Regions from separate parts of the Blautia sp. MSK20_18 genome, predicted to be linked through region 3. Evidence: predicted binding sites of a transcription regulator. Region 3 holds the regulator's gene; each other region holds the start of a gene.
What was found. Region 3 encodes Rex, which represses fermentation and respiration genes when NADH is low (regulators of the CRP and FNR family bind a similar motif). Its sites were predicted from a motif close to ATTGTTAANTANTTAACAAT; they were not measured.
Positions count from the first base shown of each region.

Region 1: a site for Rex is predicted at 1,185-1,204, ahead of gap (type I glyceraldehyde-3-phosphate dehydrogenase). Genes of this name have one in related genera too.
Region 2: a site for Rex is predicted at 1,068-1,087, ahead of LI091_RS04020 (L-lactate dehydrogenase). Genes of this name have one in related genera too.

Region 1 is NZ_JAJCGR010000015.1:32,370-34,579, forward strand. It holds gene gap (type I glyceraldehyde-3-phosphate dehydrogenase) at 122-1,141, opposite strand; gene LI091_RS09915 (histidinol-phosphatase HisJ family protein) at 1,447-2,210, shown strand, end outside.
Region 2 is NZ_JAJCGR010000004.1:124,491-126,700, reverse strand. It holds gene LI091_RS04025 (Tex family protein) at 1-25, opposite strand, end outside; gene LI091_RS04020 (L-lactate dehydrogenase) at 98-1,045, opposite strand; gene LI091_RS04015 (FMN-binding protein) at 1,392-2,210, opposite strand, start outside.
Region 3 is NZ_JAJCGR010000003.1:152,353-154,562, reverse strand. It holds gene abc-f (ribosomal protection-like ABC-F family protein) at 1-643, opposite strand, end outside; gene LI091_RS03285 (redox-sensing transcriptional repressor Rex) at 858-1,505, shown strand; gene LI091_RS03280 (NAD(P)H-hydrate dehydratase) at 1,567-2,210, shown strand, end outside.

The DNA of each region.
Region 1 (2,210 bases), on a different contig from region 3:
CGCTCTGTTAACAGTCATTTCCTCAGACATTTTTTTGTTTGGTCTTTTGGAAAAAAAGGGCCCGGTCCTCTTCAGACCGGACCCTTTCTGAGTCTATTCTTCTACACCCGTTCGCAGAAAATTAAGCGTTCAGAAGTTTTCCGAAGTGCTTGATTGTACGAACCATCTGGCTTGTGTAGGAGTTCTCGTTGTCATACCAGGAAACTACCTGAACCTCTGTTGTGCCATTCTCAAGTGGAAGTACCATTGTCTGAGTAGCATCGAAGAGGGAACCAAATCTCATACCAACGATATCGCTGGATACGATCTCATCCTCGTTGTATCCGAAGGACTCATTGGAAGCTGCTTTCATAGCTGCGTTGATCTGCTCTTTAGTAACGTTTCCTTCAACTACTGCTGTAAGGATTGTTGTAGAACCTGTTGGGGTAGGTACACGCTGTGCAGAACCGATAAGTTTGCCGTTAAGCTCTGGGATAACAAGTCCGATAGCTTTAGCAGCACCTGTGCTGTTCGGAACGATGTTAACTGCAGCTGCACGGGATCTTCTCAGATCGCCTTTTCTCTGCGGTCCGTCAAGTGTCATCTGATCGCCTGTGTAAGCGTGGATTGTGCACATGATACCGGATTTGATCGGTGCAAGATCGTTAAGAGCCTTAGCCATTGGTGCAAGGCAGTTTGTTGTACAGGAAGCTGCGGAGATGATCTTGTCCTCGTTTGTAAGACCCTGATGGTTTACGTTGTAAACGATTGTCTTAAGGTCGTTTCCAGCCGGAGCGGAAATAACTACGTGCTTAGCACCTGCATCGATATGAGCCTGAGCTTTGTCTTTGGATGTGTAGAAACCTGTGCACTCAAGAACTACGTCTACACCGATCTCTCCCCATGGAAGCTCTGCAGCGTTAGCCTTAGCATAGATTTTGATCTCTTTTCCGTCTACTGTGATGGAATCCTCGCCTGCTGTTACTTTATCAGCAAGAGCATATCTTCCCTGTGTAGAATCATATTTTAATAAGTGAGCAAGCATCTTAGGAGATGTAAGATCGTTGATTGCTACGATCTCAAATCCTTCTGCTCCAAACATCTGACGGAATGCAAGACGACCGATACGTCCAAAACCATTAATTGCAACTTTTACTGCCATGATAAATTCCTCCTATGAATTGAATGGTGATTTAAATCGTTCCTTTGTTAAAGAAACATCAACCTGTTTCATATTGTACCTAATTCCAAACAAAAATTCAAGAGCTATTTATAAAAAAGAACATTAAAATAAATATTAAGAAAATTTCTGAAAAATGTGCTATAATTCTCTGATAGAAAGTTCTGTCCTGCTGATTCCCAAAACGGATATCTATATTCCCGCTGGAAGTTTGACTTTCCCGGATTCATAACAGGCAGATACGATCATTGTCACAGAATATAAAGGCTTGAATATGGAGGTACAAAATGGACCAGAAAATTTTATGGGACTGCCATATGCACTCCTCTTTTTCCGCAGATTCCGATACACCGATGGAAGAAATGATCCAGACTGCCGCAGACCAGGGTCTCACGGGAATCTGTTTTACTGAACATTTTGATCCGGATTATCCCGATACTCCGGAAAATCTTGATTTTTCCCTGAACATCCCTGCATACCGCCAGAAACTTGAGAGTCTTGCGGATGCTTTTAAAGACCAGATTCAGGTTAACTTCGGGATCGAGCTTGGACTTCAGCCTCAGCTTGCAGAATCTTTTTCCGATCTTCTGAAAGAAGTTCCCTTTGATTTCGTTATTGGTTCCTCCCATGTGGTGCACGGATACGATCCTTATTATCCTTCTTATTTTGAGGGCCGTAAGGAATCCGCATGCTACATGGAATATTTTGAATCCATCCTGGAAAATATCGCTGCTTTTGACGAGATGGATGTGTACGGACATATCGACTATGTAGTACGTTATGGTCCAAATCAGAACCGTCAGTATTCTTACGGACGATATAAGGAGATCCTGGACGAGATCCTGCGGACATTGATCCGCAAAAATGTGGGAATCGAGCTGAACACAGGCGGTTATCACTACGGGCTTGGTGAACCGAATCCCTGTGTCAATATTATCCGACGTTACCGTGAGCTTGGCGGTGAGATCATCACCATCGGTGCAGATGCCCATACTCCGGATAAGATCGGCTATGCTTTTGACAAGGCGGCTGATGTTCTCCGTGAATGTGG
Region 2 (2,210 bases), on a different contig from region 3:
TGGTAATTACCTGAATAATATCCATTTTTATCTTTCTCCCGTTGTTTCAAATTTGCCTGAGGCTGCTTTTTCCTTTTTACACAGCTTCTGACATTTATCAAAGATCAATCTGTGCGATCACGTCCTTCAGAGCATTGGCGCTTGCGTGAAGCTTCTCTGTCTCCTCCTCGGTCAGCGGAACACGAACGATACGTTTTACACCTTCCGGTCCGATAGAAGCCATGGTACTAAGACATACGTCTTCAACACCGTACTCTCCGTGAAGCATGGTTGATACACTGACTATTGTATCAGATGCTGCAAGAAGAAGCGAGCAAAGTCTGCAAACAGATACGGCTACCGCATAAAATGTAGCACCCTTCTTGGCGATCACAGTTGATCCTGAAGTATGAACATACTCCAGAACCTCTTCTCTGTCAAGTGGCTGCAGATCTTTCTGATCCTCATGAACGATCTTGTCAAACTCATCAAGGGTCGCACCTGCAACAAAGGCTCTGGACCACGGTACAAAGGAAGTATCTCCATGCTCTCCGAATACATAGGCGTGGATGTTTTTCTCAGATACACCGTAGTGCTGAGAAAGTCTGCAGCGGAGACGGGCCGTATCCAGGGCGGTTCCGGAACCAAGGATCTGATTTTCCGGCAGTCCGGAAAGCTTTGCAAATGCATAAGTCATAATATCACATGGATTACTTACGATAATATAAAGCGCTTTGGGAGCCACCTTTACGATCTCCGGAGTAATACTCTTCATAATGTTGACGTTGGTCTGTGTCAGCTCGATGCGAGTCTGTCCCGGTTTTCTGGCAATACCGGAAGTGATGATCACAATGTCAGAATCTGCAGCATCCGGGTAATCTCCTGCCACGATGGAGATCGGCTCACGGAAACTGGTTCCCTGCTCAATATCCATAACCTCACCTTCAGCCTTATCTTTGTTAATATCGATCAGAACGATCTCTGATGCAATACTCCTCTGTGATAAGGTATAAGCGATAGTTGCTCCTACACTTCCTGCTCCGATGATCGTAATTTTACTGCTCATATTTGTTCTCCTTTCAGCATTGTTTGTCATTTTAATAACAACTTTAATTACACACATTCAAACATAACATAAAACATTGCCCTGTGCAATAAAAATTTTATTGTATTTCTCAGGTTAATCCCCGCTAATTTGCATTTCAAATTATTTAAACCGCTTATATTTTCTGATATTTTTCCTATTATTCTGTATACATTCCTGTTATTTTTTTATCGATTTATAGAAGCAATTTCAGAAACCTAGCAAAAAACCTCTGAACTTCAAAAAAATCAAGAAGTCCAGAGGTTTCTTTCACCTCTTATTATTGGCTTAGATTCAGATGTTTATAGCTGCTCCAACGTTCACCCGGTTAATTCTTTGCCTGGGCAAGGGCCTTTTGTGCAGCGTCCAGGATCCCTTCGGAGGAATATGTGGCTCCGCTGACAGTATCGATCCCATCCGCCGACTGGTTTGCCATGATCTGAGAATAGATCGTGCTCCATGCAGGATCAAAAAATTCCGGTGTATCCTGATTTGTCTGCTCAATGGATGCGATCTGGCCTCCTGAGATCGTAATTGTCAGATATGTTTTTCCTCCATATCCAAAAGCCGAGCCTGTATACGTTCCATCTCTGTACATTCCCACCGGTTCCGGTGCTTCCGTTGGCTCCGGTGTTGCATCCGGCTCATCTGTCCCTGGTGTTGGAGTTACATTGGGTTTTTCAGGAACCGGCGTCACATCCGGGCCGTCCGGCTCCGGCGTCGGGGTTGCTGCCGGCGTCTCTGTTGGATTCGGTGTGGCTGTTGGTTTCGGCGTTGCCGTAGGTTTCGGTGTGGCTGTTGGCTTTGGTATCGGTTTCTTTGTAGGAGTTGGTGTGGGTTTCTTTCCATACTCCGGATTAACCGCTTCTTTGAGGGCTTTTTTTACAGCATCCAGAATCCCGTTGGAGGAATAGGTTGCTCCGCTGACTGCATCAATATCATCCACAGAATCTGTACCGATGATCTGTTCTTCCAGCACGCTCCATGCTTTTTCAAAAAACTGCTCTGTGTCCGTATTTTCCTGTTTCAGAGCTTCGATCACTCCATCCTTGATGGTCACAATTACTTTCACGTCTCCATTGAAGCCCTTTGCCGAAGCTGTATATTTACCATCCAGATATTTTTTGGGACTGTCCGGATCTTCCGG
Region 3 (2,210 bases):
AGACGATAAAAACAGCTCCCGGATAATTCAGAAGATAAGTTTCCAGCCAGGAGATGCTTTCCATATCCAGGTGATTGGTTGGCTCATCCAGAAGCAGGATATCCGGCTTGGAAAGAAGCATCTTGCCCAGCGCCACGCGGGTTTTCTGACCGCCGGAAAGAGTTTCGATCTGCTTGTCATAATCTTCCTCCGTGAAGCCGAGACCCTTTAAGACACCGGTCAGCTCACTTTTGTAAGCGTATCCGTTCTCCAGCTCAAACTGATGGGTCAGGCGGGTATAGGTTTCCATCAGACGGTTCAGCTCATCACCGGTCACCGTGTTCATTTCCTGTTCCATATTGCGGATACGGCGTTCCATATCGATGATGTGCTGCTTGGTGGTAAGAAGCTCCTCGTAGATGGTATGATGTCCGTGGATATCCTGGTACTGGGCAAGATAGCCGATATTTTTATCCCGGGCAAGCACCACGGTACCGGAATCAGCAGAAAGCTCCTGCATGATGATCCGCAGCAGTGTGGTCTTTCCTGCACCGTTGCATCCGATCAGAGCAGCCTTTTCACGGTCTTCAATGTGAAAGGATGCATCATTTAAAATTACTTTTTCGCCAAAGGCCTTGCATATATTCTGACATGATAAAATCATAAAAACTGTCCTCCTGTATAAAGAATCACCCCTGTTTATGCCTGAACAGGGAAAAATCCTCCACCTATTATAACGGAAACTGCCGGGATTTCAAAGAAAAAATCAATTATTAGAAAAATTATAAAGAAATTTGTACAGAATAGACAACTTTAATTGACAGGAAAATGTCAATTCGTTATAATTAACCTAGTGTAAGGTAAGGAGGAAAACTATCGTGGAGACAAAACAAATCTCGAAAGCGGTGATTAAGCGTCTGCCACGCTATTACCGCTACTTAGGAGAGCTGATGGAAGACAATGTAGAACGTATTTCTTCCAATGAGTTAAGTAAGAAGATGCATACCACAGCTTCTCAGATCCGTCAGGATCTTAATAATTTCGGCGGTTTTGGGCAGCAGGGGTATGGCTATAATGTACACTATCTTTATACAGAGATCGGTAAGATCCTGGGACTAGATACCGTTCATCCGATGATCATCCTGGGTGCCGGTAATCTGGGACAGGCACTTGCCAATTATGTGGATTTTGAGAAGCGCGGGTTCAGGCTGGTTGGTATCTTTGACGTAAATCCTGTGCTTGAGGGCATCGCAGTCCGTGGACTTGAGATCCAGATGCTCAGTGAGCTTCCGTTTTTCCTGAGAGAGAATAACGTGGAGATCGCGATCCTGACACTTCCCAAGAATAAAGCCAAGGAAATGGCAGATATTCTGGTGGAGAACGGGATCAAGGCAATCTGGAATTTTGCACATCTTGATCTTGAGACACCGGATGATGTGATCGTAGAGAACGTTCATCTTTCCGAGAGTCTGATGACACTGTCTTATAATCTCAGCAAATACAGGCAGGAACATGTGGATAAGTAAGAATTGTTAAGCTGCCGGAAACGGCAGCTTTCTCTATGACAGAGGGGAGGCAGAAGACAGAATGAAGAAGCTTGTTACCTGCAAAGAAATGAAGGATCTGGACTCCACAACGATCCGTGAGATCGGAGTTCCCTCCGAGGTTCTGATGGAGCGGGCAGCACTGAAGGTGGTAGAGGAAACAGAAAAGTATCTCCAGAAGGACGAAAGGATCCTGGTAGTCTGCGGAAGCGGAAACAATGGCGGTGACGGTATCGCTGTTGCCAGATTGTTCCATCTGAAGGGGATCCGGGTAGAGTTTTATATGGTCGGAAACAAAGATAAAATGACCAGAGAGACAGCTCTTCAGTATAAGATTGCTTCCGGTTATCGTGTCCCGGAGGTGAATAACCCGCAGTGGAGTGAATATACTACTATAGTAGATGCCGTGTTTGGGGTAGGCCTGACGCGTCCGATCGAGGGGCATTATGCTGATATCATCCATGAGATGAACAGTGCGAGGGCCAAAAAGATCGCAGTTGACATCCCGTCAGGAGTGAACGGAGATACTGGCCTGGAAATGGGAATTGCCTTCAGCGCCGATCTGACTGTCACATTTGCCTACCGGAAAAGAGGTCTTTGCTTTTATCCGGGAAGACTGTATGCAGGAAGGATCGTTACCGCCGATATCGGGATCTATGAGCAGGAAGCTGTGACTGCATCTGCCGC